Regions from separate parts of the Arthrobacter monumenti genome, predicted to be linked through region 2. Evidence: riboswitches for the same ligand, from Rfam matches in the RefSeq annotation. Region 2 holds a riboswitch; each other region holds the start of a gene.
The links. Region 2 has a riboswitch for cyclic di-AMP ahead of ACX80B_RS01095 (C40 family peptidase). Riboswitches for the same ligand answer to the same signal wherever they lie in the genome.

Region 1 (10,277 bases), on a different contig from region 2:
GCCGCAATGTATTGAGAGCTGGCGTAGAGCCGCAGGAAGTAGTTGGTCAGGAAGATGGCCCGCGCGTTGGTAACGTTCGCCGGCCCCACCACCACTTCGAGGTCGACGCCTGACCGGTTCTGGCTGACCTTCCGGGTGGCACTGAACATCTCCACGTGAAGTTTGGGGTTCTGCTGCTGCAGCCGCACCAAGGCAGGCGTAACGAACTCAGCGCCGAATCCGTCGACCGTGCTGATCCGCACCAATCCGGATAGTTTGTCTCCGTCCTGGGTCATGCTGTTGGTCAGCGAGCCCAGGGTGGACTCGATCGCTTCTGCCGCGCTGACCGCCTGGCTGCCGAGCCCGGTCAGCTCCCAGCCATGCGGACTGCGCTCCAGTGTCCGGCCACCCAACTGCTTGTCCAGAGCGAGGATCCGGCGCGAAATCGTGGTGTGCGTGGTGCCTAATGCCTCGGCCACGGCGTTGAACCGCCCCAGCCGCGCCACGGTTAACAGGATGAGCAGATCATCCGGACTTGGAAACCGTTTCGAGTCCACTCTTCGCCACCCCGATTGTGTGCATGGATGCACATAGCCTCTGTGAATTTTTCCCTTGATTGCACTGTAACAGCCTGTGATGGTGGTCATAGCAAAGAACGCCGTATGGCAACACAAATAAGCGAGGGAGCTTACGTTATGGCTGTAGTTGGATGGATCGGTCTGGGCAACATGGGCGGCCCCATGTCGGCGAACATGGTCAAGGCGGGACATGACGTCCGCGGCTTTGACCTTAACCCCCAGGCGGTCGCCGCAGCTGAGGCTGGCGGGGTCAAGCCGGTGGCCAGCATCGCCGACGCGGTGAGCGGGGCGGACGTGGTCTTCACCATGCTGCCGAAGGGCGACCATGCCCGCACGGTCTACCTTGAGGCGGATGGTGTGCTGGCGCATGCAGCAACCGGCACTCTGCTGGTGGATTCCTCAACTATCGACGTCGAATCCGCCCGGGCGCTGCACGACGCCGCCGCTGCGGCAGGCTTCCGCTTTGTTGATGCACCCGTTTCCGGCGGAATGAGCGGCGCCCAGGCCGGCACGCTGACCTTCATGGTTGGTGGGGAGGACGGCGCGGTGCGGGACGCGAGCGCGTTCATCGAACCGATGTCCGGCAACATCATCGCCACCGGTGCTGCCACCACCGGCCAGGCCGCCAAGATCTGCAACAACCTGATGTTGTTCATTAACCTGGCCGCCACAGCCGAGGGCGCCGTGCTCGCGGACCGGCTCGGACTGGACAAGCAGGTCTTCTGGGACATCGCCTCGGTTTCGTCAGGCGACAGCTGGGCGCTGCGCACCTGGTACCCGGTGCCAGGCGTTGTTCCCACCGCGGCCTCCAACAACGACTTCGCGCCAACCTTCACCGCCGAACTGGCCAATAAGGACATCAACCTCGCCATCGCCGCGGCAAAGGAAACGGATACTCCACTGGAGATCGGCGAGCACGTCCAGCAGCTGTTCCAGCGCCTGATCGATTCCGGCCAGGCGGGTAAGGACTGCTCGCAGATCATCAAGCTGGTCGACGAGTCCCTGAACCAGGCCAACTAACCCTTATTACAGACTGGAAGTATCTTCATGGAACGCATTCCGCATTACATCAACGGCCGCAAGGTTGCCGACGCCGAGCGCTTCGGCCCGGTCTTCAATCCCGCCACCGGCCAACAGGAGAAGGAAGTCGCGCTCGCCTCCGGCGCCCGGGTCGAAGAGGCCATCGAAGCAGCCCGCGCGGCGCTTCCCGGATGGCGCGCCACCAGCCTCGCCAAGCGCACCAACATCTTCTTCCGCGTCCGCGAACTGATGAACGAGCGCAAGGCCGAACTGGCGGCAATCCTCACCAGCGAGCACGGCAAGGTCCTCTCCGACGCCGAAGGCGAGATCACCCGCGGGCTGGAAAACATCGAATTCGCCACCGGCCTGTCCCACATGCTCAAGGGTGAATACTCCGAGCAGGTCTCCGGCGGAATTGATGTGCACTCCGTCCGCCAGCCAGTCGGCGTCGTCGCCTGTATCACCCCGTTCAACTTCCCGGCGATGGTGCCATTGTGGATGATCGGCAGTGCGCTCGCCTGTGGCAACACCGTGCTGCTCAAGCCGAGCGAGAAGGATCCGTCGTCGGCGGTGTTCATTGCGGAAATCTTCTCCGAGGCGGGACTGCCCGACGGCGTCCTGAACGTGGTGCATGGGGATAAGGAAGCCGTCGATGTGCTGTTGGAGGATCCGCAGGTCAAGGCCGTGAGCTTCGTCGGTTCGACGCCGATTGCCAAGTCGATCTACCAGCGCGCCAGCGAACGGGGCAAGCGCGTCCAGGCCCTCGGAGGTGCGAAAAACCACATGGTGGTCCTGCCCGATGCGGACCTGGCGATGGCGGCCGACGCTGCCATCTCCGCGGCCTACGGTTCCGCCGGGGAGCGGTGCATGGCGGTCAGCGTGCTCGTCGCCGTCGGCAATATTGCCGATGACCTGGTCGCTGCCATCAAGGAGCGGATGGCCACGCTCAAGATCGGCCCCGGCACGGATCCCGCTTCGCAAATGGGCCCGCTCATCACCGCCGAACACCGCGACAAGGTGGCGGAGTACGTTGCCGGCGCAGCGGACGAAGGCGCCACCGTGGTGGTGGATGGCAGCCAGCAGAAGTTCGATTCGGACGGCTTCTTCACCGGCGTCAGCCTGGTCGACCACGTCAAGCCCGGCATGAAGGTGTACGACGACGAGATTTTCGGCCCCGTCTTATCCGTCGTCCGGGTGGAAACTTTCAACGACGCCGTCCAGCTCACCAATGAGAACGAGTTCGGCAACGGCGTCGCGATCTTCACCCGCGACGGCGGCGCGGCACGGCAGTTCGAGTTTGAGATCGAGGCGGGAATGGTCGGCGTCAATGTGCCCATCCCGGTCCCGGTTGGTTCGTTCTCCTTCGGCGGCTGGAAGAGCTCGCTGTTCGGCGATACGCATATGTATGGCCCGGACAGCATCCGCTTCTACACCCGCAGCAAGGTTGTTACCACCCGCTGGCCGGATCCCTCCACCTCCGAAATCGACCTCGGCTTCCCGCAGGTTGTCTGACGGTTAAGAGCATTTGCCTTGTGTGGACACGTTCCGCACAAGGCAAATGCTGTGGAATGAAGAACTCAGGTGGTGCGACTATGCGTGATCAGTTGCGTCACCTCCGCGGTGGCGTGCCATGTAGGCAATGCCCAGGCCGCCCGCGACGACACCGAGCACCAGATGGAGCCAGTTGGTGGCCGCGTTGAATGACAGGAAGTTCGCTCCCGTGGCCAGGTCGATGACCAGTCCGTAGATCCACAACAGGAGGAACAGTGCGCCGCTGCCGAGGAGGAAGTCACGCGCCATCGTCGCGCTCTTGCTCATCGCCACGCCTGCCGCTCCGACGAGCAGGTAGACGATGTTAAGCAGCATCGATACTTGGATTGCGCCCAGAAGCAGCGCCTCCGAACCAGATGCGAATGCCATTTCGCCGTACTGGGTCGTGATGCCCGGGATGAATCCCAGGACGCCTAAAAGCAGAAACACTACGCCGGTTCCGATCGCGGCATTTCTTACATGGCCGCGCGTCATATGCATACCGGATGCACCATGGGATGCCGTAGTCATTTCCCCCTCCTAATTGGTGAGTAGGACCAATTCGGCCGGGCATTGTCCGGCCCGTTGATACGGCGCATCTGGCGCCCTACCAGCGCCTTAATATTACGTCCGAACAGGCCGCGCTGGATATGGTCATAGGTCTCAAATAGGGAACGGAAAACAACGAATTTCGACGGCGGATCGGGCACCTTGAAATAACGGGAGCCGACCGGAGGTTGCACCCGGTAACCCCGGGCAATCAAAACAGTGATGCTTGCTCCGATAACCGCTGCGAAAGGCTTATCCCCGTGACAGTTCCACTCTCCATCCTCGACCTCGCACACATTGGCGAAGGTGTCACCGCCCGGGACAGCTTCGCCGCCAGCGTCTCCCTTGCGCAGCACGCCGAGGACTGGGGCTACCGGCGGATCTGGTACGCCGAGCACCACAACATGTCGACGATCGCTTCGTCCGCCACCAGTGTGTTGATCGGCCATATCGCCAGCCAGACGAAGTCGATCCGCCTTGGCGCCGGTGGCGTGATGCTTCCGAATCACGCACCGCTGACCATCGCCGAGCAGTTCGGAACCCTGGAAACCCTGCATCCAGGACGCATCGACCTTGGCCTCGGCCGTGCGCCGGGCAGCGACCAGAACACGATGCGGGCGCTGAGGCGGGATCCGTCGTCGGCCGAAAGCTTTCCGCAGGATGTGCAGGAGCTGCAGGGCTACCTCGCCGGTGAATCCCTGATCAAGGGCGTGGACGCGATCCCGGGAAGGGGCACCAACGTGCCGCTCTACATCCTCGGCTCCTCGTTGTTCGGCGCCAAACTCGCCGCCGCCCTCGGGTTGCCCTATTCCTTCGCGTCGCATTTTGCGCCCAACGCCTTGCAGGACGCAGTGGCGGTGTACCGAAGGGACTTCCAGCCTTCGGCTCAACTGGAAGAGCCGTACGTCATCGCAGGCGTCAACGTCATCGCAGCCGACACCGACGAGGAAGCGCAGAAGCAGTTCCTCGCCACCAAGAGGCGCCGGGTGACCCAGCTCGTGGGCCGGGGACGCACCTTCACCGACGACGAGGCGGACATGATTCTGGAAGCGCCGGCCGGGCAGCAGGTCCTGCAAATGATGAAATATTCGGCTGTTGGAACTCCCGGCGACGTCAAGGAGTACATCGACGGCTTCGCCAAGCATGCCCAGGCGGACGAACTGATTGTGGCGAGCCAGACGAAGACCACAGACGCCTGGCTGCGGTCATACGAACTGCTGGCGGAGGTTACCGGGCTGGACCAGCGGCAGCCGGCAGCCAGTGCCGGTGACGCACGCTGATCGCTTTCGACGTCGTTCTGGTAAGAACTGAAGTATGACGACTTCCGCCGGTACAGCTTTCCCCGAAGAGGCGATCACCTGCAGCATTGCGATGCGCTGGGGCGACATGGACGCCTACGGACACATCAACAACGTGGAAGTCGTCCGCATCCTTGAGGAAGCACGCATCGGCGCCTTTGGACCTCCGGGTGGAACCGGCAGGCCCGGCCGGGAGCCGGAAGTGCCGTTCTTCTCCTCGCTGCCGGCGGAAACGCAGGCCCTTGTGGTGGAGCACCGCGTGAAGTACAAAGCTTCGCTGGAGTATCGCAACATCCCGTTGAACGCCAAGGTCTGGGTCAGTGATCTGAAAGCTGCCAGCCTGGCAATCAACTACCTGCTCCTGGACCCGGTAACCGACGTCGTATGCGTGACGGCGCAAACCAGCATTGCTTTCGTCTCGGCGGAATCCGGACGCCTGCAACGGATCAGCCCCGAACAGAAAGCCATGGTCGCGCCCTACCAGGCCGCTCCTGTCATGCTTGGTTCCTGATGACGGCGACGGTGCCATTTTCCCTAGATCTCCTGCGGCCTCTTGGCGCTGCGGCCTGCAATAATCTGTTCCCGCAGGATATCCGCGTGGCCGCAGTGCTGCGCGAGTTCCCGAAGCATATGCAGGTAGATCCAACGCATCGGCAAAGGTCCCCGATGATTACCGTAGACCAGGTCGTCGATACTCAGATTCGCTGCTGCCGCGCGGGATGAAGCGCACGCTTCTCTATACCTGGATTGCACCGAACTTATTGTGTCGAGCGCATCAAGGTTGAACGATTCATCGGGGCCGCTTGGACAACCGATTTCCGCCCGGGATTTGCCGGTGATCGCTTCGTTGAACCACACGAGCTCCACAAAGGTTGCATGCTTTAAAAGTCCAAGCAGGGTCGTCTTCGATGGCACGAGATGGGTGCGTGACTCCTCATCCGTGACGTCATGGAGTGAGTCGTGAAGCGCTCGGCGATGATCGTCCAGGAAAGTCTCGAACAGTTCATTTAGAGGACCAGCGAAACCAGCTGGCTCGTGGCTTGCGGGCGTGGTCATGTTTCGACCTTACAGAGAAAGCAAGGAGCACAAACTCCTTGCCATATTCAACATATATCCCGCAACGGGGCTTGCGGCAAGACCCCCGCCGTGCCGCAGAATTCAGTACAGGACTTGTGGACAGGGGAGCAGCAAATGAACGAGCATGCGGTAGTGATCGTGGGGGCAGGTCCGGCGGGGCTCATGCTGGCGGGCGAGCTGGCGCTGTCGGGGACGGATTTCGTCGTCGTGGAGAGGCGCGCCAACCAGGATCTCGCCGGCTCGCGCGCGGGCGGTCTGCACTCTCGGACCATCGAGATCCTCGATCAGCGGGGCATCGCCGACCGGTTCCTCTCCGAGGGGCAGAAGGCTCAGGTGGCCGGTTTCTCCATGATCCGCCTCGACATCAGCGACTTCCCCACGCGACACAATTACGGACTCGGATTGTGGCAGAACCACATCGAACGCATCCTGGCCGGCTGGGTCCACGAACTGGGAGTGCGCGTTGACTACGGACGTGAAGTAACCGGCGTCGCGCAAGACGACACCGGCGTCGACGTTCATCTGTCCGACGGTGGGTCGCTGCGGGCACAATACCTCGTTGGGTGCGACGGCGGACGCAGCGTCGTCCGGAAAGCGGTCGGTATCGACTTCCCCGGCTCAGACCCGAGGACGAGCAGCTTGATCGCCGAGGTCGAAATGCGCGACGAGCCGCAGTGGGGCATTCGCCAGGACGAGGCCGGTATCCACGGGCTGAGCCGGGTGGAGTACGAAATCCGCGACGGCGAGGTGGTCTATTCCGACAGTGGGCCGATACGGGTCATGCTGACAGAAGCGCATATCGGACCCAATAGCGAACCCGGGTTGCGCGACCTCAGGGAGGCGCTGATCGCCGTCTACGGGACGGATTTCGGTGTCCATAATCCAACCTGGATCTCCAGATTCAGCGACATGGCGCGACAGGCCGCGGACTATCGCAAGGGACGGGTTCTTCTCGCCGGGGACGCGGCTCACGTGCACGCGCCCGACGGCGGGCAGGGCCTCAATACTGGCATACAGGATGCGGTGAATTTAGGGTGGAAGCTGGCCCAAGTGGTGAACCGGACAGCGCCGGAGAGTCTCTTGAATACCTACCACGCTGAGCGCCATCCGGTAGGCGCACGCGTGCTGCGCAACACGATGGCGCAAACGGTGCTTCGCCGTCGGGACGACCGCACAAAGGCACTGCATGACACCATTTCCGAGCTCCTTGGCATGGATGAGCCTCGCAAGCGATTTGCCGCCATGATGTCCGGGCTGGACATTCACTACGACCTCGGCGAGGGACATCCGATCCTGGGACGCCGCATGCCCGATCTCGACCTCGTCACGACTGATGGCCCGCTCCGCGTCTACACCCTGCTGCATGATGCGCGGCCGGTGCTGCTCAATTTCGGCGAACCCGACAGCATCAAAATCGCTCCACGGGCGGGCAGCGTCAGGTTGGTCGACGCCGGATTTGCGGGTCAGTGGGAGCTTCCGGTGCTCGGAACTGTCGATGCTCCCACTGCCGTGCTGATCCGGCCCGACGGACACGTGGCCTGGGTGGGAGAGGGAAGCCAGGCAGGGCTGGAGGAAGCCCTGACAGCCTGGTTCGGACCGCCTTCAGTTGGTGACCAACTAGAGTGATTTGGATCACGCCATAGTGTTTCCCCGCACTTTTCGTTACCAAAACGTGACATTGGAAGAAGCGGCGATGTAGTTTGGGGACCGTGCTCCGGCCCGTCATATTGGCCGACACCCTTGGACAGTTTGCCTAACTCTGCCGCTGTCGTAAGGTCCGTTCGCAACACATCACGGCAGAGGCGGGGGAACCAGATATGGGTTCCCAAAAGGAACCCTTGGGGTTAAGCCGCAGAGACATCCGCGTAGTACTGGCTGCGCCGGATGTTATGTGGCCGGGTGTCTCCCATCCGAACCCGACAGCTCACCCCGCAGGCATTGGGAGAGGGACTAATTTGTCTAAGAATCTTCATACAGCGCGTCACCGTTCAAGCAATGCAGGCTTCAAGTCCATCTCGAAGGCTGTGTCTTCCCACCGCGGCGGCATTGGCCGTTCCGTAGCTGCTCTTGCCGCAGCTTCCACTCTGATGGTGGGAATTGGCGCTCCGGCTCACGCCGGAGGAACGGATGCCGGCGCGGCGGCAGGCAGCACCACGGCTCCAGCCGCAGCTTCCGTGTCCACTGCCCCGGCAGCGGGCGGAACAACGACCCATACGGTCCAGGCCGGAGAAACCATTGGCTCCATTGCGGCTCAGCATGGGCTGAACTTTGGCGAAGTCCTGTCACTGAATGGGCTCAGCGCCAGCACGCTCATTTTCCCCGGTGACGAAATTCAGCTGCCCGCGGCCGGTGCTGCCGCTGCCGCCCCCGCTGCTCCGGCAGCCGCTGCCGCCCCCGCCATGGGAGCAGCAGCTTCAGGACCCGCGGCCGCTGCCGAAAAGGCCGCTGAGTCCTCCGTGCAGACCGTGAGCTCCAACGTCACGGAAATTCCGTCGTCGTCCACTAATGCTGCCATTCTTGAATCCGCGAAGTCCCAGCTGGGAGCCATCCAGGACTGCACCGTACTGGGTGAGCAGGCACTGAAGGCGGCCGGCGTCAGTGGTGTCGGAGACGAATCTCCTGAATCCCTGATGTCCTACGGAACGCCGGTTTCGAATCCTCAGCCCGGCGATTTCGTTCTCTATGCTGATGGCGGTGCGGGCGTTCCGCATAACGCCATCTACATCGGTGACGGCAAGGCCATCCACAGTGGATGGGAGGGTAACCAGACCGTTGTCGAGAGCGTTGACATCGGATCCGGACCTTCCTTCTACCGGATCTAGAGTCCGGCACGATTCGGCGCAGGATGGTCAGTACTGGTTGACCTCAAGTCCTGCGTCGAAGATTGCCTCCTGTCAGTGCCCGGCCGGGTTTTCCGGCCGGGCACTGGCTTTTAAAGGGTGCAAGTGACTGCCGCCGCTGGAGAGGGGCAAGGACCGTTCAGGCACTGGCACAATGGCCAGTATGGGAGAGACCGTCAAAGCGCTGGACCTGCACATCGCCATTACCGGTACCAGTCCGGAAATCTGGCGGGACCTGCGCGTACCCGCCGACACGTTGCTCAACACTCTGCATTTGGCCATCCAGCGTGCGTTCGGTTGGAAGGTTCAGCACCTGCACATGTTCAGCATGCCCGACGGTGCAGACGGGCGGCGCCGTTTCACAGGGAGCGAGGACACTGCCGAGGAGCTCGGTTGGGAATTGACGGACGGTGTCACGCTCGAGGATGTTCTCGGCGGGGAAGGCAGCGCATTGGAATACGAATACGACTTCGGGGACAGCTGGGACCATGCGATCACCGTGACCGGCCACGCCTTGGCGCCATCCGGACAACTGATTTGTACCGGAGGTGGCAACCGCGGGCCAGTGGAGGATTCGGGCGGCATCGGCGGCTATCACCAACTCTGCGGCATTCTGGCTGACAAGGCGCATCCCGAGCACGAAGAGATGACCGGCTGGTATGAATTCGTCACGGGGGAGCGGGCCTCCACGTTTGACCCGGCCGAGTTCGACCTCGACGTCGTCAATCAGCGCTTGGACCGGCTGAACGTCCGCTTGGCGCAACAACCACCGACGCCGGAGGAGATGGCCGCCGTCGTTTATCCGGCCAAATGGCTGCTCCAACGGGTGGGAAAGTACGGCCTGGAGCTGACCAAGGATGGATACCTGAAACCTGCCGTGGTTTCGGAGATCATGACGGAACTCGGCTGGAGTGAACGTTGGATAGGCAAAATCAACCGTGAAGCGCAGACACCGCCCGTACTCGAGCTGCACGCGCGGATGCGCGAGTGGAAGCTGCTGCGCAAGTACAAGGGAAGGCTGGTCCGCACACCGGCCGGACGGAAGGTGGCCGACGACGACGCGGCCCTGTGGAACTACCTCGCCGGTGCTCTCTCAGCCGTTGACAACCCGGCGCTTCAGCACGGGGCCGGATTGGTCACCGCTTGGACGTTGGAAGATCAAATGCCGCCCTACTCCATGATTGGTGAAGCCATGGCCCAGGCATTGATGGATGCCGGTTTCCGGATGCCCGACGGCGGACCTGTTCCCGAAGAGGGTGGCCGGGACATTTACCTGGAAATCAAACGTGGCATGGACTGCCTCAGCATCTTCGATCTTGATAGTGGTTTTATCGATCCACGGACGCCGACTGAAGCGGGCACAAAGTTCCTGCTGGAACTGGAACGCCGGCAGAACGGACGTTGAT
Region 2 (10,277 bases):
TTCGGCAGTCACCTGTGCGCCCATGGAATGGCCGACAAGTATCGCGGGCCCTATTTGTAGAGCTTTCAAGGCCTTGACGGCAACACTGGCGAAATCTGCGATATCGAAGGCCCGGTTCGGTGTGGGAGTACTCCCAAAGCCGGGAAGATCCAGAATGTGTACCGTTCCCTTCTTCGCAAGCATGCGCGCCAAGGGCAGAAAGTACCGGTGCGAGGCACCTATTCCATGCACCAGCACGAAAGCCGGTCCTTTCGTCCCACCGGAATGGATATTCATCCGTACGCCATCAACGTCAATGGATCGTTTGGTGAATTTCGATTTCAGCATAGTCTCCTTGTTGGTTGTCTGCTGCAGCGATGAATTGATCAATGAGCAGTGGCTCCCTGGGTTCGTGGCCGTACGGTGACCAGTATCCGTTGCAGGGTCATGGCGATGGTGGCTGCGGCGCTCATGGAGGCGGGGCCGGCGGTGCGGTGTTCGTCGATTCCGTTGAAGAGCGCTTCGATGCTGGTCTCTGCCCGGTCGGTGGGCTCCTGTCCTTCGTCCTTGTTCTCCCAGATCGTCAGCATGTCCGCCACCGCAAGGATGGCCTCGCTCAGAGGTGGACACAACTCGGTGGGAAGCTCCACTGGGAACGGTTTGCCCCAGACTGCTCCGGCGAGGACTTCGGTCAGGTCGCGGATGTGGAAGGTTACATTCTCGAGGGCAGCCAGATCCGCATAGTCTGCGTCCAGGTCCCTGTTGTGGATGCGTGCGCGCGGGTTGCCTTTCCGGCTGTCGTCGGCGATGTGGATGGTTTCCCGGACTTCCGCCGCCGTGCCCGCGAGAGCCTCGTTCTGGGTTGCCCAGTCCTCCCGCTCCGGCGGCCAGTTCTCGGTCAACGCTGTGCCGACGTCGTTAAGGTGGCGGGCGAGGCTCCTGCGGAAATGTGAGAACTTTTGGACCGCTGAATCGAATGTCAGGGGAGGCAGGACGAGGAGGTTGATCAGCAGCCCCACGGCGACACCGACGGTCATCTGCACGAGGTAGCCGATCGAATACTGGCTGGCGTCCTGCCCGCCGACGATCAGCACAAACAGGGCTGCGATCGGCAGGTATTCCTGGCCGGGAGCACCGAGCCACCGCATCCCGCCGATCAGGACGCCGGCGGCCACCACGAGTGAGATGGTCAGGAAGTTTGGTGCCCCGAAGGCCAGCACGATCGCAGCGAGCAGGATTCCGATGGCGAGTCCGCCGAGGATCTGCAGGCCGTACTTGGCCGAGCCTTTGAGTGTCGAATGCATGCTGAGCAGTGCACCGAGGGGGGCGTAGTAGGGATAGTCGTCGGCGACGCCCGGCATGTAGGGTGCAACCACCCAGGCGATGCCGACTGCGAGCGCGGCCTTGAAAGCCAACAATAGTTTGTGGCTCATCATGGGTGGCTTTAACGAAATGGCGATGCGCTGCCATAGGCGGTTCGCGGCGATGTGAGATGGCTCCGGTTCGTCCAGTGCAGGTTAGGACCGGGGCTTGATCCGCTTCGTAAGCCTACTTGCTGTTTCCGCGCGGTGCGAAATCGGGCCTGCCGTCAAGCAGATCGATAATGACGTCCAGGCCTTCAGTGAGCTGAAGATCGCTGGGAGCACCGTAACCGATGACCAGACCGTTCTCAGGCTCGCGGTCGGCGTAATAGGCGTCCAGTGTGGCCATTCGGATTCCCCGGCGAAGAGCCTCATCGGCCAGCTGAACGGCGTCCCTCCCGCGAAAACGCAGGATCGCGTGAAGTCCACCGTCGAGGGCGCCGAGGCGAAGGTCTGAACCGCCACCCAGGCGTTCCAGAAGGAGCGCCCTGCGGTGTGCGTACTCGCGCCGCGCCCGGGCGATGTGCCGTGAAAGACCTCCGGCCTGGATGTAGTGGGCAAGGGCCGACTGCATGATCCCGGGAACCGGTGTATCCAGTCCTTCACGCATGGCTTTCAGCGCGCGCCCTGATTCCCCGCCGACCACGAGGTAGCCGCACCGCAGCCAAGGACTGAGGGACTTGGAGAAGGAACCCAACAGCGCAACATCAGCCTTGGATGGAAGTGAAGCAACGGCGGGCAAGGGCATCCTGTGATGGCGGAATTCGCTGTCATAGTCGTCTTCGAGGACGAGCACGCCATGTTCGGTTGCCCAGTTCAGAAGATCCAGCCGCTCCTGGACAGGCATCCTGCCGCCGAGCGGGTACTGGTGGCTCGGGGTGATCAGCACGGCGTCCGGCATCCGTTCAAGGGTGGCCAGCTGGGAGGCTCTCAGCCCGTCTTCATCGACAGGCACTGTTTCCAACATGGCACCGGCCGCGGTCATCACCCGCCTTGCCGTTGGATAGCCAGGGTCCTCGACGAGTATCCGGGGGTGCTCTCTGCGGCGCCGGAGGGTGGCAACGGCCAGCTGCAAGGCGTCGCTTGTTCCGGCCGTAATGATGACATCATCCGGTCCGACGGCGAGTCCCCTGGACACGGCCAAATGTCCGGCGACTGCCTGGCGCAGGGAATCGGTGCCAAGGGGTGGAGGCAGCTGCGTGGGTCTTTGTTCGGAAACCGCCTTGCGCCAGGCGGCATGCCACTCGCGGTTCTTGAACGGCCTGCCCGACGGACGTCCCGGTGTGAGATCGATGATCGGCCCGCTGTCCTGGATGTGCGGGACAGGATGTTCCTTGAGGGCAGGATGTTGAACGTCCGGGCGGATCACCACCCTGGTCCCGCCGGCCCCGTGACTCTCCAGGAATCCCTCGCCGGCCAATTGCTCAAACGCGCGGACCACAACGCCGCGTGAAATACCGAGCTCAGCGGCCATCCTGCGTGTTGCCGGAAGCGTGTGGTCCGGCTGGAGCACCCCGCCGAGGATGGCCTTGCGAAGCTGGTCAGCCAGTTGAGCGGCCAGTGGAGCCGGGCCATCCCTGTCCAGTGTGACCGGAAGCTCGATCTCGCCCAAATGGACCTCCCAATGTGATCATTCTTGGACCTAGTGTAGGACCAAGAACCCTGCCAACATAAAAACCGGAATCAAATGCCATGCAGCTGCTCCGCCTTATGCGGCCTGCAGCCGGATGAAAGAAGGGTTTATGTTCGACGGACTCTGTGCCTTTCCCCTTACGCCAATAGACGACGACCGTGTCGATTTGAAGGCCGTTGCTTCGTTGGTTTCGCGGGCTGCGGGAGCTGGCGTGAACTCCCTTGGCGTGCTCGGCTCCACCGGGAACTATGCCTACTTGTCCCGCGAAGAACGCCATGCCGTGCTGGAAGCCGCTGTCGATGCCGCTGACGGGGTCCCGGTCATTGCCGGCGTGGGTGCCGTGCGCACGCGCGATGTCCTTGCGCATGTTGAAGATGCCCAGGCAGCAGGGGCTGCCGGCTTGCTGCTGGCACCGGTGTCGTACCAACAATTGACAGAGGCAGAAGTGTTCAGCCTCTACGAGGGCGTCTCGGCGGCATCCTCCGTACCGATCGTCGTCTACGACAACCCGGGTACCACCGGGTTCACATTTTCGGATGAACTGTATTCGCGCGTTGCCGGCATTCCGGCGATCGCCTCCATCAAAATCCCGCCGCCCCAGCCGGGACAGGTTTCCGCACGCGTGAGGGAGCTGCGCTCCCTGTTGCCGGAACGTACTTCGATAGGGATCAGCGGCGACTCTGCAGCAGCTGAAGCGCTGCTTGCCGGCTGCGGCGTTTGGTACTCGGTGGTCGCAGGGGTGCTTCCCGGGCCGGCCAAGGTGATTGCTGATCATGCGTTGGCGGGCCGCGGTGATCTGGCACTGGAAGCGTCGACGAATCTGGAGCCGGTATGGTCGCTTTTCGGTATGTATGGGAGCTTGCGTGTAACCGCAGCAATTGCGGAGGAACTGGGTCTGACCCCCTTGCAAAGCCTGCCGCTGCCCCTTCAGGGATTGGACAGCGAGGGCCGCAGGAAAGTCGCGGATGCCATTCGCCGGTGCGGATTAGAGGGGTGAACCGTGCGCGGCGGGCTTGCCCGTTATGTCGTCGCAGCCACCTTGGCCCGCAGTGCGGACGGGGGAGCGGTGGTTGCCATCGTTCTGCTTGTGACGACGAGTGGGTCGCCCGGATGGCTGGCCGGCGTTCTTGGTGCGTGCATCACCGCTCCCCATCTGCTTGGACCCTTCATTGCCAGACGCCTTGATACCGCCCGCGACGGCCGGTCCGTGATTGCACTGGCCTGTATGGCCCACGGGGCGACGCTTGCGGCAGCTGTACTGCTGTTTCCGGTGACGTGGCCCGTCATCTCGGGCTTGGTGCTGATTGCTTCCGGGCTGGTTGGTCCACTGCTGACCGGTGGTATCAGCAGCCGGCTTCCGGCCATAGCGGGGCCGGGAAGATCGAGCCAGCGCCGGGCACAGGGCTGGGACGTCGCAACGTACGGTATTGGCGGCACGATCGGACCCTCACTTGTTGCCGCGGTTTCGGCCTGGTCCAGCCCGGCGGTGGCAGCGCTGATCCTGGCTGCGGCCACGTTTGCCGCAGCAGGAGTAATCAGGCTCCTGCCATATTCGCCGCCTGCTGCTGCCGCCTCGAAGGTTCCTCAGCCAGGACGCACACTGATAATGATGATCTCGACGGGTTCCTTGCGCAGGACACTTTATCTGACGGTTATTGTCGCCCTGTCGGTGGCGGTGCTGCCCATCACGGCCGTAGCCTCCACGGGCGGGTTCGCCGTCGAACCTGCTGCAGCAGGTGTCCTTGTCGCGGCCTACGGATTGGGTGGCCTGGCAGGTTCGGCAGGAGTGATGCTCCGGCCGATGCGGGCCGACGCCGACCGCCTGATGACGTGGCTTGCGACTGGAGTAGGGATAGGCCTGGCCGGAGCGGCATTTGCGGGAAGTTTCCCGGTCGCAGTGGCGGCCTACTCCCTGACGGGGATCATGAATTCGTATTTCTTCGCGGCAACCCTGGCTGCACGCAGCGAATATGCTCCGCCGGAGGCCCGGGGCCAAGTGTTCGTGTGGGTCGGAGCCCTGAAGATCACTGCCGGCTCGGCGGGGACCGCTTTGGCCGGTGCCGTCGTCCTGCAGGCCACCGAATTGCCCCTGTTTTTGGCAGTGGCCATCATTACTGCCGCCGTGGTTGCCTCGGTCCTCGACCGCCGGGTCGAGACTAAGGTACCGATCGGTGTTCAATAGAGGAATGACCCTCTCGTCCTACTTGGCTTTCTGCGGTTTGTGCGTCGTCCTGGCGGTGACGCCCGGTCCCGAGAGCCTGCTGGCCCTCCGGTACAGCCTCCGCCGGGTAACAGCAGGCCTGGCTGCATCCTGCGGTTCGGCTCTGGGCAATCTGATGTGGGCGGCTTTGGTCGGTATTGGGCTGGCGTCGCTGATTGAACAGTCTGCCGTTGCCTACCGGGTGCTGAAAATACTCGGTGGCTTGTATCTGATCTATCTCGGCATCCAGGCCTTCCGCGGGCCACGACCGGACAAGCTGCCGGCCGATGCCGGCAAGGAGGCGATCAGAAGTGCGGGTCTGCCGGCGTTTGGGGCCGGATTGCTCTCCTGCATGATGAATCCCAAGGTCGGGCTGTTTTACATCGCCATCGTGCCCCAGTTCCTGCCCCGGAACGGTTCGGTATTCGCCACCACCATGCTGCTCGGTGCGACGCTGGGCGCCATTATCCTGATCTACCTTGTCGTGCTGTGCCTGGTCGCGGCGAAGGCGAACGCCTGGCTTAACCGGCCCCGCGTGACCAGGAACCTGGAGCGTAGCTCTGGGGCGATTCTGGCGGCACTCGGCGTCGGAACGGCAGCGTCCGCCGTCGTCGAAACTTAGAACGCAGTCAGTGGTCAACGGTGCATTCGGGGCTTTCGACTGGGAGCCGAAAAAGCATACTTTTGTGATTGCTGGTAAAGATGTTTCAGATGTTACCGGAGTGGCGCATGGTGACAAGATGCACATTTGTGATGTACTGTCAGTTTTGCGTCGATTTCATCACAATCGATGTCCTTGATCAGAATGCCTAACTCTGCCACTAGATCAAGGTCCGTTCGCACTTCGTCCGGCAGGGGCGGGGAAACCGTAGGGACTCGCTACAAGTCCCAGGGGTGAAGACACGTCAGGCCACCATGGATTTTCACGGTGGAACCAACTGTGTCCGGGTGACTCCCATCCGAATCCGACAGCTAACCCCGCAGGCACAGGGAGAGGCTACATCTGTGTCCAAGCACGCACGCCACCGCGCGCCGGTGCGCATTAATACCGCCAAAGCACTTTCGTCGGCCGTGGCTTCCAACGCCGGCGCTGTCGGCCGACCTGCGGCCGTTCTCGCTGCATCATCGGGAATGCTGCTGACCATGGGCGCCACCGCCAACGCGGCCACCCACACCGTTGAGCGTGGCGATACGCTCAGCAAGATCGCCAACCAGCATGGTGTCAGCCTGAGCAACATCTTTTCGCTGAACGGTATGGGCTGGAATGACACCGTCATTTACCCGGGCGATCGCATCCAGTACTCGAAGAGCTCGCAGTCCGCGCCGTCGAGCAGCGTCTCCAACGGGGGCAGCACCGCGGCGAACAACACCTCAAGCGTTTCCGCCAAGACCCACACCGTTCAGTCCGGCGACAGCCTGGGCCGGATCGCGTCACGGTACGGCATCAGCCTGCAGACCGTGTTCCAGCTGAACAACATGGGCTGGGACACTGTCATCTACCCGGGCGATGTGATCCGGGTTTCCGGCAGCGCGCCCGCCTCCAACGGGGGAGCGGCGCAGTCGAACAATGACCGCCGCGTCAGCAACGTGTCCAACGATGTGCAGAAGCTGCCGTCCGCCTCCGGCCTGGCCGCCACGGCGCGGGCCTTCCAGGGTGTTCCCTATGTGTGGGCCGGCACGTCTCCGGCCGGCTGGGACTGCTCCGGCTTTGTGCAGTACGTCTACGCCCAGAACGGGATCGACCTGCCGCGCATCTACCAGTGGCACGCCATGGAGCGCACGTTCAATCCGAAGCCGGGCGACGTCGTCGTACAAAACGGCGGCGGCCACGTAGGCATCTACCTGGGTAATGGCAAGATGATCAGCGCCCTGAACCCGAGCCAGGGAACGATGATCCACAACGTCAATGCGATGCCGGTCGTCGGTTTCTACACCATGTAAAGACCCAGGCGCGGTCTGCTGGGGCCGTTCCTGACGATACAAGTGCGCCGCCGGAGATTCTCCAGCGGCGCACTTGTTTCACGGTGACTTGAGTAGTGGACATGGTTAAAAAGTGGGCGAGTGACGGGCGGTAGAGTGGATTTATCAAGATGATCAGGCAATGATCATTAATGTGTTCGACCAGCTGAACGCGGACTACTACGAGCAGGGTTCGGAGGCAACGCAAGATGCCGAAAGTCACTAAGGTGAACATCGCGGCTGCGCGGGCACAGCGGGACATACTCCGCCGAAGTGGGAAAGAAGTTCCGGAACGAGTCGAACACCTCGCTTCTTTATCGTACGTCCAGACACAGAAGGCGGAAGCGGGAGAAAAGGCGTCCGCCGATTCCGGTGGTGGTAGACGAGCCGGCACCACAAAGGGACGTACCGCCCAACGAGCGACCGCGGGCAGGCGCGCCGGAAGAACTTCCTCCACACGTTTTTAAATAGCCAAGTCCTCATAAGCGGGCAGTCGGATCTTCCCTCATCTGCAAACAACAAGTGCGCCGCCGGAGAGTCTCCAGCGGCGCACTTGTTTTATAGCTGTTGTCGGCTGCGGTGCAATGTAGCCGGCTGGTTTAGCCTTCGCAGTCCTTGCAGTAGACCATTCCGTCTTTTTCACGGGCGATCTGCGAGCGGTGGCGGACCAGGAAGCAGGACATGCAGGTGAACTCGTCCTTCTGGGCCGGAACAACCCGGACCAGCAGTTCTTCGCCGGACAGGTCTGCGCCGGGAAGCTCGAATTCTTCGGCTTCCTTGGCTTCATCGACGTCGACGGCGGAGGACTGGTTATCGCTCCGGTGTGCCTTCAGCTCCTCGAGGGACTGTGAGGCGGTGTCGTCGTCGGTCTGACGCGGTGCGTCGTAATCTGTTGCCATTTATATGGACACTCCAATTTCTTTATTTCTGAAGTAGTTCTGAGTGAACAACCGCAGCCTACGGTTTATTCGTTCCTGCGTCTTCCGCGGCTTGCCGTATGTCCAGTTCCTCGGCCAGCTCGTGAAAGCGTCCGTGGGTTTCGGGGTGTGGCCCTCCGCGGTAGATGTATTCCATGTCCATTTGCCGGGACACACGGCTGTTGAGGATGTGCAGATCATCGGTTGCCATCCCGGACAGATCCAGGGGGAAGGCCTCGCCGGGCTGCAGGTACGTACCTGAAGCGTCGGAACCTGATGGGACAAGCGCCTCCTCCATGGGGTTGTTGGCAGCACCGGCCCCGGCGGGCTGCGGACCTGCCGAGGGGGCGGAGCTCATCTGATCACTCATGCCGGAACCCCTTGCGGAGCCATAACAAGAACGACAGATTTGCCGGAAAAAAGTAGTGGGCCGGTGTCCATACGGACAGCCGTCTGCAGCGTAAGTTCCACGGGTTTACTCCCTTAGAAGTTTCCATGGCCACTGCTCAACCGCCAACAGAGTACATAAGGAATGCGCGCATGTAAAACGCGTGGCATGACAACGGGTGATCGTGTCGCCCAGCGCCCCGGGACAGCGTCCGGGGCACAGCAGGTTCAACCGTTGTTTCTGCGGCCGAAATACTTTCTCAAGGACCGGGAGGTGGGTCCGTCGGCCTTGAAACCAAGCAGGACGGTCCAGGCAATGCCGGCGGTGATGATCAGCAGCGCCACAACTCCAACCAGGGCAATTGAGAAGGTCATGGAAACCACTAGTGCGACTAAACCGATAACGACAGTGAGCAGTCCGAGCAGGACATGCTTGGTCGACCGGTTCGGGTTATCCCCGGAAGAGAGAGAGGCCGCGAACCGCGGATCCTCCTCCGCCAGGCGTTGTTCGAGTTCGGCGAGTTCCCGCCGCTCGCGCTCAGTCAGGGACATCAGCCTCGCCCCCGGTGGAACTGATAGGTGCTCATCGTCAACTCCGAAGAAGAAACTCATGGCCGACTGCTCGACCTCTAACTCTGATTATATGCGGCGCCGCGGGGTCCGCAAGGTTTGGCGGCCAGGATCACAACCGGCTCCCGGCGCTTGTCATGGAAGACATGCCGGAAGTCTGAATCCCCCTTCCTGTGGGCGGATGTTCAATCTCAAGGAACTTCCGGATCCCCGCGGCAACGTCCTCTGGCGCGGTGTGCTGAACACCATGGGCGTGGCCCGGTATTTCGAGCAAGCGGCCGTTCTTTGCACCATCGGCCAGCCGCTGGGACCATAACGGCAGAGCCACCGGATCGTACTCGCCTCTCACGACGAGCACCGGTTGGTCCACTTCTGAAAGCCGGTCTTCGAGAGGGTAGGTCATTACCACCGGCAGTTCGCGGTGAAACCAGCGGGGCCCGCACCGCATGAGGTCCAGCAATTGCCGTCCGGTCAGCGATGGGGATTCCATCAGGGCGTTGTAAAACAGTGCCAGAGCCTGTTCGGAAGCCGACCGGCGCGCGGAGTCGACGGCCGGGCCGATCAGGATGAGGTGCGAAGCCAGCTCCGGCTGCTCAATGGCAAGCTCGACGACGGGTTGGGCGCCCATGGAATGCCCCACGAGGACGGCGTTGCTCACTCCGAGTCCATAAAGAACCTTCGCGAGCAGGCCGGCGTAGTCTGACATCGAGAGACGAGAGTCCGGTGTACGGGTGCTTCCGAATCCTGGCAGATCGATCGAGTACGTGTCGCCGACGTCGGCAAGGACATTGTGCAATCTGTGCAGGTACCGGTGTGACATGCCCATGCCGTGGATCAGGACAAAGGCAGGGAGCCCTTCGGTCCTAGGTGGACTGGCGCTGGAGTGAATGTGGCATTCCAGACCGGCCACTTCCATGCTTTGAAACGACGCCTTGTTTTGCAGCGGTGCGTTCCTGATGTTCATACCTGCAATTCGCTGCCATCGGTGCCATGGATTGCCAGATAGGATGCACTGGTGACTTGGATACTCCCTTCCCGCCCAAAACGCAGTGTCAGCGCAACAGACCGGACTGAACTAAGAAACCTCAGGAACGACCAGGAATACGCTCTCCTGCTTGAGACAATTCGGGAAGCTGGATCCGGCAAGAGAATTTTCTACGTGCCGAATATCGGCAATTGGGGCGATGGCCTCATACATGAGGGAACGGTTCAGTTCCTTCAAGAACATGGCATTGAATACACCCAGATTGACCGGCCGAAAATTGCGCAGA
Region 3 (10,277 bases), on a different contig from region 2:
GCCGTAAACTAGTAGAGCCCGTTACAGTACTGCCGGCTCCCAGCGGCGGCGCGGGCGGAGTCGATCAACAGGAGTGATGTCAGTGGCCAGGAAACCAGGAGCGCGTTCGCGGACCTCGGTGAAGGCACCTCTGATCTTTTCGGCCGTGCTGGCTGTCATCGCCGGCATAGCGGTCACCATTTTCTCGACCGGCGGCTCCACGCAGGCGCCGCGCGTGGACCTGGGAATCACGGCCGCGGGGATCGTTTTCATCGTGGCGCTGGTGGTCGCGGCGATGCTGTCCATGAGCGAGAAGCCGAACGACCAAGAGCTCGGGCAGGGTTCCGGCATTAACCTGAGTTCGTCGAAGATCCCCGGCGGAGCGCAGAACGCGAATCAGCCGCGCAAGGACGATGGCGGCCGGTTGGCCGGTCGCTATGGCGCTACCGAACAAGTTGATGCGCCGGAAACTGGCCGCGATGCCGAGGGTAGTATGCGCAGGGTCGAGCCCGAACATCACGGCGGCGTGGACAGTGACGACGAGACCCCCGGGCCGCTGCACCCACCAAAAAAGTAAGCGGTAGCTACGCGCTGGCTCCGGCCTTACGGGCCCGGTACGCGGCTACATGGGCGCGGTTGGCGCAGTTTCCGGTGTCGCAATACCGCTTGGACCGGTTCCGGGACAGATCGACGACGACGGCGCTGCAACCTTCCGCTTCACAGATCCGCAGCCGTTCCAGTTCCTTCGAGCGGATGACGTCCACCAGGGCCATCGCGGCTTCAACGGCCATGCGCGTCTGAAGTGGATCTTCCGGGCTGGTGGCGTGCAGGTGCCAGTCCCAATGGTCGTGTTTAACGAGCTGGGGGAGCGCATTCGCCTCGGCCAGCACCTTATTCACGATCTGCACCGCCTCCGACTCGCTTGCCGTCCAGACCTGCCGCAAACGGGGGCGGAGAGCACGGACGGCCTCCAGCTCGGCCTGGTCGTGAGCGCGGCTGCCGGTGTATTCCTCTTGCTGCACGAAGTCTTCAAGCGCGGAGAGGTCCGCAAGTTGATCGCCGTCGTCGTTGAGGGTGTTGACCAACGCCGCAACCGAACGCAGCGAGACTTCTGTGTCATTAGCAAAAAGCAAATTGACTCCTGACGTGTGCTACCTTTGTGTCACTAGTGTAGATAGATTTCACTCCTGACACCAAGTGCGGGAGATCTCTGTGAAGGGAGGGAACATGAGGAACATTCCGGCACGCCTGACTGGTTCAGGACTGGGCGTGGCATTGGTCTCCGCGGCAACTTTCGGGGTGTCTGGACCGTTTGCCAAGTCCCTGTTGGAGAGCGGATGGTCGCCGGGAGCGGCCGTCGGAATCCGGCTCGGCGGCGCCGCATTGGTGCTGGTTGTGCCGATCCTCCTGACCCTCCGCGGACGCTGGTCGGTGCTTCTGCGCGGCTGGCCGATGATCGTCGCCTATGGGCTGGTCCCGATCGCCGCCTGCCAGCTCTTCTACTTCAACGCCGTCCAGCACCTTTCCGTCGGCGTCGCGCTCCTGCTGGAGTACCTGGCGCCGGTGTTAATTGTCGGCTGGTTGTGGCTGCGCACGCAGAGGGCGCCGCGTTCGCTGACCGCAGTGGGTGCCGTCATCGCGATGGCAGGACTGGCGCTGGTGCTTGATCTGTTCGGCGGCTCCGTCACCCTCAGCCCGATCGGCGTGATGTGGGGCTTGCTGGCGGCCGTCTGCCTGGCGGCATTTTTCCTGATGTCCGCGCATTCCGACGACGCGCTGCCGCCAATGGTGTTGGTGGGCGGCGGACTCGTGGTCGGCACGGCGGCAATCTTCCTCGCGGGTTGGATCGGGCTCTTCCCGATGAAGTTCGCGGCGACCCGGGTGGTGCTGGTCGGCGCCGAGGTCTCCTGGCTCGTTCCGGCGCTTGGACTGGTGCTGATCTGCGCCGTGGCGTCCTACCTGACCGGCCTGGTTGCCGTGCGGCGGCTGGGGTCGCAGGTGGCGTCCTTCATTGCGTTGACCGAAGTGCTCTTCGCAGTTCTGGCGGCCTGGCTGATGCTGGGCGAACTGCCCGGTCTGATTCAGCTGGCCGGCGGTTCGTTGATTGTCACCGGCGTCGTGCTGGTCCGGTACGACGAACTGCGCCGGCTGCGTAAGTTCACCACCGGCGCCTCGAAGGAGCCGCTCCGGGAAACGGCATCAGCTTCCACGCGTTGAGATCGATTGCCGTTACTTGCCGAAGCGGCGCAGTCGAAGGCTGTTGCTGACGACCAGCACCGAGCTGAAGGCCATTGCGGCGCCGGCGATCATCGGATTCAGCAACCCGAAGGCCGCAATCGGGATGCCGATCGCATTGTAGAAGAACGCCCAGAACAGGTTGGTCTTGATCGTCCCGAGCGTCCGGCGGGACAACTCGATCGACTCCGCCACTTTACCCAGGTCGTTGCCCATCACGGTCAGGTCGGCCGCCTCGATGGCAACGTCCGTTCCGCTGCCCATCGCGATACCGAGGTCCGCCTGGGCAAGGGCGGGAGCGTCGTTCACGCCGTCGCCGGCCATGGCTACCGTCCGGCCTTCGGCCTGGAGCTTTTTCACGGTCTCGACCTTGCCTGCGGGCAATACCTCCGCCATGACGTCGTCGGCAGCGATGCCGACGGCGGCAGCCACTTGGGCGGCGACGGCCAAGTTGTCGCCGGTCAGCAGGATGGGCCGCAGGCCGAGTTCCTTCAGCCGGGCAACGGCGGCGGCCGATCCATCCTTTACCGTGTCCTTGAGGCTGATAATGCCGGCAACCTGGCCGTCCACGGCGACCCAAATGGCGGTTGCGCCGGCGTCTTGCTGCTTCCGGAGCACGTCCTCATGCCCGGCGGTCAGCTCGATTCCGTTCTCAGTCAGCCAGCCTGCACGGCCCGCCACCACGGTATGTCCATCGACGGTGCCGCGCACCCCGCCACCGGAAGCGCTGTGGAAATCGGAGACGGGGGACAGCCGAATCTCCGCCGGCGGTTCCGATTGCCCGGTGCGGGAGCCGGCGTCGGAATCGTCGGGGAGTTCACCGTTGCGGGCGGCGTCAGCGATGGCCTGCGCGATGGGGTGTTCGCTGGCGTTTTCCACCGAGCCGGCCAGATGCAGGACCTTTTCGACAGGCAGTGGGCCAAGCGGAACGACGTCGGTCACGGAGAGCTCTCCGCTGGTGACGGTTCCTGTCTTGTCCAGCACGAGCGTGTCCACCGAGCGGGTATCTTCGAGGATCTGGGGTCCCTTGATCAGGATGCCCAGCTGAGCTCCGCGGCCGGTTCCGGTCAGCAGCGCCGTCGGTGTTGCCAAGCCCAACGCGCACGGGCACGCGATAACCAATACTGCCACGGCGGCGGTGAAGGCGGCCTGCACGTCGCCTGATTCCAGTCCCGGAGCGGCGGCGAGCAACCACAGACCGAAGGTCAAGACCGCGATGGCAAGCACTATGGGTACGAAGACGGCGCTGATCCGGTCGGCAAGCCGCGCGATGGGAGCCTTGCCGCTCTGCGCTTGGCTGACCAGTTTGGCCATTTGCGCCAGTGTGGTGTCGCTTCCAACACGCGTGGCCCGGACGTGCAGGCGTCCGCTGGTGTTGATGGTCGCGCCGGTCACGGTGTCGCCGGGGGCGACGTCGACGGGCAGCGATTCGCCTGTGATCAGGGAAGTGTCGACGGCGCTGTTTCCGTCCGTGACAACGCCGTCGGTGGCGATCTTCTCGCCGGGACGGACAACGAACGTATCGCCGGCAGCCAGCTGGCCCGACGGGATCTTGACCTCGACGCCGTCGCGGAGCACGGACGCGTCCTTGGCGCCCAGGTTCAGCAGGGCCTTGAGGGCTTCGCCGCTGCGGTGCTTGGCGTTGGCCTCGAGATAGCGCCCCAGCAGCAGGAAGGTGGTGACGACGGAGGCGACCTCGAAGTAGAGTCCGTGGGCCGACATCGGCATACCTGTATGCGCGGTCACCATTGGATTGCTGATCAGCACGTAGGCGGAGAACAGGAAGGCCGCCGCGACGCCGATCGAGACGAGCGTGTCCATAGTGGAGGAGAAGTGCCGGGCGTTGACGGCGGCCGCACGGTGGAACGGCCAGGCTGACCACGTCACGACCGGCAGGCTTAGGATGGCCGCAACCCAACCCCAGTGTGGAAATTGGGCGGCCGGAATCATCGAAATGACGAAGATCGGCACGGTGAGCAGTGCGGCGGTAATGAGCCTGGGTTTCAGCGTCGATGCCGGAACGTCGCGGTGCCCACCGTCGTCGTGCTCAGGTTCAGGCTGATGCAGTGTGGCGGAATAGCCGGCTGCATGCACGACGTCGATCAGCTGTTGGTCGCTGATGTCGCCGGAGACCGTGACCTGGGCGGATTCCAGCGGGAGATTGACCGACGCCTGTACGCCCTCGAGCTTGCCGAGTTTACGTTCGACCCGGCCGACGCAGGAGGCACAAGTCATCCCCTCGATATCCAGCTCCACCACGCGGGCGTTTTTGGACAGGGCAGTGTCGGTGTCAATCGCCATGGATATTTACGCTTCGTTCGCCACTACGAGGTAGCCGGCTTCCGCGACGGCTTCGCCGATTTCGGCGTCGGACAGCTTCTTGCTCGAGGTGATGGTGGTGGTGGAGATTCCAGACTTGTTCAAGTCGATTTCGACGTTCTCGACGCCGTCGATTTCCTTCAGCTCTTCCGTTACCGAGGCGACGCAGTGGCCGCAGGTCATGCCGGAAATGTTGACGATGGTGTTCATTGTTAGCTCCTTAGCAGGCGTGAAATGGCGTCCGAGGCTTCCTTGACCTTGGCGTCGATGTTTGCGAATTCTCCGGTGGTCTGTGATTCGGTGGCCGCACCGACTACGCAGTGGGCAATGTGCTCCTCGAGTAGTCCGATGCTGACGGCATGCAGCGCCTTGTTGATGGCGGAAACCTGCGTGAGGATATCGATGCAGTACTTGTCCTCATCGATCATCCGCGCAATGCCTCGAACCTGGCCTTCGATCCGCTTGAGCCGGCGCAGGTACGCGTCTTTGTCCGACGTGTAACCGTGATTTTCCTGGGCGTCCCCGGTGACGGGGTTGATGCCTGCATGGCTGTCCAATTCCGCCTCGGTGAAGGTTTCGGCAGGGCTTTGGTCAGTGGCGCTCATGGTGTCCTCTTTCGCTGATGCTTCTTTCACGGTATACCCCCACAGGGTATAGGTCAAGTACCCCCAAGGGGTATGTGGATAAGCATAACGAAATTGTAACTTCGCAGCGTTTCTGCTTAGTCTGGGGCAGCACCGCCTGTAGGGGTGCAGCCGGTCCGTACACCGAACCCTGTCAGCGGACCGGTCCCGTTCATAGTTATGGCAGGGGCGGAGGAACCACCAGCGGCAGCATCGCAACTGCCTGGGGGTGAAGCCGCAGTGGCATCGCAACCGGTACGGCCACCGTTCGGCCGTACCGCCGCCGCAGCGGCCGGGTCTCCTCGACCCGAATCCGACAGCTAACTTCGCAGGTGTTTGAGAGAGGACCAGTTTGATGCGCAGTAAACCCACCGGCCGCCGTGCGGCTGCTCCCGGCACTTCCTCCGCACGCGCGGCATTCGTTCCGCGCTCCAACCACTCCCCACTGCCTGGACATCGCTGGGCAGCCGCGCCGGTTCCCGCCGCGGCTGGAACCAGCCCGTGGGTCCGCAACGGCTCACTTGCGCTCGCCGTGACCGGCATCGTCGTCGCCGTCGCGCTATCGCAGATTCAGCCGCCAACAGCCGATGGAACGACGCAGGCACAGAACGTCGGCGAATCGCCCACCGCCTCCACCGCAGCAAATGTAACTTTCCATTCCGATTGGCTGACCACCGACGCTGTCATCCACGGCTACCTCGGCGGGGATGAGGTTGACGGCGGCTCCGGTGACGGACTCTTCGCCAGCAAGGCCAGCAGCGGCGAAGCGCTTTTCGCCAGCAATGACGGCACTGTCATCAACGGCAACTCCGGCGCCGACAACATTGTTGCTGCCGATGGTTCCGGAAGCGTCGTCGCCAGCGGTGCTGCTGGCAATGCCCCGGCCGCAGGCAGTTTGAAGGCCGCAGGGGGAAGTACTGCAGAATTTCAATCCACGCAACGGCCGGTAGGCGATTTAACTACGCAGGCGGCGCTGGATTCAGCCGGAGCACCAGCACCGGAACCAGCGGAGCCAAGCGGTCCAGTATCGTCGGATGAGTCCGATGGCGACGGCATCGAGGCGCAGAACAGTACCCCGGGTGATGCGTCGGCCTCGGCCTCTGGCTCAGAAACACAGACGGAAGCGACGCCGGCTCCGGCCAGCGCTAAGGGTGACGGGACTACTGCGGCTGCGACCCCCAGCGGGAGTGCTGAAACTACGCCGGCTGCCGCTCCCACTGAGAGTGGCGAATCTTCGCAGGCGACGGCTCCTGCCGAGGCTGCCGGGACATCGCAGGCATCGACGGCGGAGCCCACCAGCCCCAGCCCGGAGCCCACCAGCCCCAGCCCGGAGCCCACTGGTCCGAGCCCGGCGCCGACCACCTCCAGTCCGAGCCCGGCGCCGACCACCGCTAGTCCGAACCCGGCTCCGACCACCACCTCCACCCCCGAGCCCTCAAGCACCAGCCTGAAAACCGTGGAACCGAGTCCGGAACCCACCACCTCCAGCCCGGAGTCGACGGACGGAACTGATCGGGACAGCTGGGATGGCTACGACGGAGACGGCTGGAGCGACGGCGACAGCGCCGGCTGGGACAACCGCGACGAAACCAACCCGGACAACCGCGGCGGACAAGACTGACCTACCACTACGGGAACAACTAACTAGACGCCCACCTATGGCCTGTTCCGGAAAATCTCCTGTTTCGACACGCCTCCTGTGCCGTGAGACTCGCCACAAACCGGGTAACGAAATTGTAACTACGACTTTCATCTGTTTAGTCTTGTCTATCGCCGTTTTTGTCCGGCGCCCCTGGTCCGTCCACCGAATCCTGTCAGCGGACCAGTTCCGTTCGTATTGATGACAGGGGTGGAGGAACCACCATCGGCAGTCTGACTGCCTTGGGGTTAAGCCCGCCAGCGGCATCGCAATCGGTTTGGCTTTCTACAGCTGACCGCTGCCGCGCAGGGCCGAGTTTGGTCTCAACTCGAATCCGACAGCTAACTTCACAGGTGTCTGAGAGGACCTTTTTGTTTCGCAATAAATCAGCGGGCCGCCGCGCAGCGGATCCCGCAACTTCCCCTATGTCCGAATCAGCTCCCAGCAGCCGTTCGGGGCAGCCCGGCCGCCATAGCGCGGCATCAGCAGCACCTAAGTCTTCGCAATCCTGGGTCCATAAGGGCGCCTTGGCGCTCGCCGTAACCGGCATGATCGCCGCGGTTACCTTTCCCCAGGCCCAATCGCAGGCAAGTCAGGATCAGCTGGAAGCAGTTTCGAGCGTCGCCAGTTCCGTCACCGCTTCGACAGGTGCAAGCCTCGACTTCACACCGAACAGCCTCAAACCTGGAGCTATGGCGGACGACGACGAGGAAAAGGGTTCCAGCGTGAAGCCGGCCTCGAGCGGTTCTGACGACAAGGCTTCCGGATCCACGTTGGCGGGCAAGGATTCCGACAAGGAAAAGGCGAAGAAGGACGAAAAGCAGAAGTCCTCTTCCAAGTCCGAGGACCTGGGGGCCCCGCTGGCGTACCTCAAGCCGACATCGTCCTTCGGCTACCGCGTCAGCCCCATCACCGGTGCTGCCAGCGAGTTCCATTCCGGCCAGGACTACGCCGCGACTTGCGGCACCCCGGTCAAGAGTTCAGCTGACGGCAAGGTCGTCCAGGCCGGTTGGCACCCGTATGGTGGCGGCAACCGCGTCACGGTCAAGCACGACGACGGTCTGAAGACGACCTACAACCACATGGCGGCGATCAAGGTTAGCGCGGGCGAGTCAGTTAAGGCGGGCGAGTCCGTAGGCAATGTCGGTTCGACCGGCGCCTCCACCGGTTGCCACCTGCACTTCGAGGTGGTCGAGGGCGGCCAGACGGTAAACCCTCTCGGCTTCCTGTAACAAAACCCGGCTGCCGCACTGGCAGCGAAGCGGTCTCCGCAGTCATTACGACGACGGCGGGGGCCGCTTTCGTATGTCGGCACGTATTGAGGTAATCACCCGGTTGTGTCATTATCTGCATATGGATGCAGATAAGCAGGTATGCGGCGCCGACGTCGATAGTCAGTACGTTGAGCTGGCCGTCGAGGTTTTCTCGATGCTTGCCGATGCAACCCGGGTCCGCATTATTCTTGCGTTGCGCGATGAGGAGTTGTCGGTGAATCATCTCGCCGACATCGTCGAAAAACCGTCTGCAGCCGTGTCCCAGCACCTGGCTAAACTCCGGCTGGCGAGGATGGTCGCGACCCGACAGGTGGGAACACGGGTGTTCTACAGGCTGGAAAACGAGCATGCCCGGAAACTCGTCACCGACGCGATCTTCCAGGCCGAGCATTCGCTGGGCGGCGTTCCGCGGCATCATCACGGCGACCAGGCGGTGGGAGCATGAATCGATTGCCCGCCAACGAGCGTGTCCACGATCACGAGCACGAACATGACCACGTGCATCCGACCGGCCTGAAGGGTTTTTTCCACGGTCTTTTCGTTCCGCACAGCCATGACGTCAGCGACTCGATCGACGACGCCATGGAGTCGAGCGGTCAAGGCATCAGGGCCGTCAAAATCAGTTTGGTGGGATTGGGTGCGACGGCGGTGCTCCAGCTCATCGTCGTCTTCATCAGTGGGTCCGTGGCGCTGCTCGCCGATACGGTGCATAACTTCTCCGACGCGTTGACCGCCGTTCCGCTGTGGATCGCCTTCATCCTCGGGCGCCGTGCCGCCAACCGCCGTTACACCTACGGCTACGGAAGGGCGGAGGACCTCGCCGGACTGTTCATCGTCGCGATGATCGCACTGTCCGCCATCGTCGCCGGCTGGCACTCCATAGCCCGACTGGTCGATCCCCAGCCGCTGACCAATCTCGGATGGGTCCTCGCCGCGGGCTTGATCGGATTTGCCGGTAACGAACTGGTTGCCATCTACCGGATCCGGATCGGCCGGCGCATCGGTTCTGCAGCCTTGGTCGCCGATGGGATCCATGCCCGGACGGACGGGTTCACCTCACTGGCCGTCGTGCTTGGCGTCATCGGAGTCTGGCTCGGCTTCCCGCTGGCCGATCCCATCATCGGCCTGGTCATTACCGCCGCTATAGTCGTTCTCCTTTGGGGAACGGCCCGCGATATCGGCCGCAGGCTTCTGGATGGTGTTGATCCGGACCTGGTGGACCGGGCCGAGCGGAGCGTCAGGGCTGTCGAAGGGATCCAGGGCGTGGACCACATCCGGCTGCGCTGGACAGGCCACCAACTGCAGGTTTCGGCGTCGGTTCTCCTGTCACAGGAAACCAGCCTGCAGGAGTACGAGGACATCCGGTCACGAGTGGACCTCGCCATGCGTACTGATCTGCCGAATGTTGGCCATGTCCTTGTGGCGCCCGGCATACGGCGCTAACGGACCGGCAAGTGGTTCAGCGCCCTTAACGGTTCAGTGGGTGGGCGGTAACTTGATCACTGCAGGTTCACCGGGACGATGGCGGAAGTCCTCAATGTAAGGCAACACCACGAATACTGTGGCGGCAATGAACACCAGCTGCACCACAGAGCGTGGCAGCAGCGCCGCAGCCGGACCGTCGTCGAACGTAATATCTGCGACGGCGGCATAAACATTCGCCGGAAATATCGCCACCAGCAGGCAGCCGAGTCCCGCCGCTGCCCAAGGCGCCGTCCGGTGGTAGAGCAGGCCGGCCGCCCCGAGCAGTTCCAGAATGCCGGTCAATGTCACCAGCAGTTCCGGGAAGGGGAGCACCGGAGGCACCATCGCGACGAAATCTTCACGCAATTCACCAAAGTGCGATACTCCGGTCACAGCGAACATTGCCGCCAGCCCGCCGCGGACGCTAACATGCCAGGACTGCAGCCGTTTCACGCCGAAGAAACCCAGCAGGCGCAACAAAAGGGTAACGCCAATCAAAATCAGCAGCGGTATCATCAGGGTTCCTTTTATCCCAGCGAGGAAATCAGCTTGTCACAAGCCTTTTCACAGCGGCGGCACTGTTCGGCGCAGAATTTGCAGTGGCCCTGCTTCCCGCTGTGCTGCTCGCATTCGTCGGCGCAAGCCTTGCAGGCCGTGCGGCATGCCTCCAGGACGGCAAGCGTTATGTTGGCGTCATAGCCGGTATGCCGCGACAGCACCTTCCCGGTGGCCAGGCAGATGTCC

Region 1: it holds a riboswitch for cyclic di-AMP, as region 2 does, so the genes downstream of both, ACX80B_RS07055 (LysM peptidoglycan-binding domain-containing protein) here and ACX80B_RS01095 (C40 family peptidase) in region 2, are expected to answer to the same signal.
Region 3: it holds a riboswitch for cyclic di-AMP, as region 2 does, so the genes downstream of both, ACX80B_RS04935 (M23 family metallopeptidase) here and ACX80B_RS01095 (C40 family peptidase) in region 2, are expected to answer to the same signal.

What each region holds. Positions count from the first base shown of each region.
Region 1 is NZ_JBTNCY010000004.1:88,098-98,374, forward strand. Features, by position in the region: gene ACX80B_RS07015 (LysR family transcriptional regulator) at 1-536, opposite strand, end outside; gene mmsB (3-hydroxyisobutyrate dehydrogenase) at 675-1,577, shown strand; gene ACX80B_RS07025 (CoA-acylating methylmalonate-semialdehyde dehydrogenase) at 1,605-3,089, shown strand; gene ACX80B_RS07030 (DUF4383 domain-containing protein) at 3,168-3,638, opposite strand; gene ACX80B_RS07035 (LLM class flavin-dependent oxidoreductase) at 3,917-4,936, shown strand; gene ACX80B_RS07040 (acyl-CoA thioesterase) at 4,971-5,465, shown strand; gene ACX80B_RS07045 (DinB family protein) at 5,489-6,010, opposite strand; gene ACX80B_RS07050 (FAD-dependent monooxygenase) at 6,146-7,657, shown strand; cyclic di-AMP (ydaO/yuaA leader) riboswitch at 7,782-7,983, shown strand; gene ACX80B_RS07055 (LysM peptidoglycan-binding domain-containing protein) at 7,987-8,853, shown strand; gene ACX80B_RS07060 (plasmid pRiA4b ORF-3 family protein) at 9,035-10,276, shown strand.
Region 2 is NZ_JBTNCY010000001.1:228,722-238,998, reverse strand. Features, by position in the region: gene ACX80B_RS01125 (alpha/beta fold hydrolase) at 1-327, opposite strand, end outside; gene ACX80B_RS01120 (FUSC family protein) at 366-1,412, opposite strand; gene pdxR (MocR-like pyridoxine biosynthesis transcription factor PdxR) at 1,528-2,952, opposite strand; gene ACX80B_RS01110 (dihydrodipicolinate synthase family protein) at 3,083-3,970, shown strand; gene ACX80B_RS01105 (MFS transporter) at 3,974-5,155, shown strand; gene ACX80B_RS01100 (LysE family translocator) at 5,160-5,795, shown strand; cyclic di-AMP (ydaO/yuaA leader) riboswitch at 5,970-6,174, shown strand; gene ACX80B_RS01095 (C40 family peptidase) at 6,179-7,114, shown strand; gene ACX80B_RS01090 (DUF4193 domain-containing protein) at 7,732-8,031, opposite strand; gene ACX80B_RS01085 (hypothetical protein) at 8,090-8,419, opposite strand; gene ACX80B_RS01080 (DUF3040 domain-containing protein) at 8,665-9,048, opposite strand; gene ACX80B_RS01075 (alpha/beta fold hydrolase) at 9,119-9,970, opposite strand; gene ACX80B_RS01070 (hypothetical protein) at 10,022-10,277, shown strand, end outside.
Region 3 is NZ_JBTNCY010000003.1:42,623-52,899, reverse strand. Features, by position in the region: gene ACX80B_RS04975 (DUF308 domain-containing protein) at 1-12, shown strand, start outside; gene ACX80B_RS04970 (hypothetical protein) at 83-556, shown strand; gene ACX80B_RS04965 (CGNR zinc finger domain-containing protein) at 564-1,112, opposite strand; gene ACX80B_RS04960 (EamA family transporter) at 1,207-2,196, shown strand; gene ACX80B_RS04955 (heavy metal translocating P-type ATPase) at 2,209-4,515, opposite strand; gene ACX80B_RS04950 (heavy-metal-associated domain-containing protein) at 4,522-4,743, opposite strand; gene ACX80B_RS04945 (metal-sensitive transcriptional regulator) at 4,746-5,138, opposite strand; cyclic di-AMP (ydaO/yuaA leader) riboswitch at 5,307-5,506, shown strand; gene ACX80B_RS04940 (hypothetical protein) at 5,512-6,777, shown strand; cyclic di-AMP (ydaO/yuaA leader) riboswitch at 6,967-7,166, shown strand; gene ACX80B_RS04935 (M23 family metallopeptidase) at 7,221-8,027, shown strand; gene ACX80B_RS04930 (ArsR/SmtB family transcription factor) at 8,149-8,514, shown strand; gene ACX80B_RS04925 (cation diffusion facilitator family transporter) at 8,511-9,512, shown strand; gene ACX80B_RS04920 (DoxX family protein) at 9,546-10,049, opposite strand; gene ACX80B_RS04915 (four-helix bundle copper-binding protein) at 10,061-10,277, opposite strand, start outside.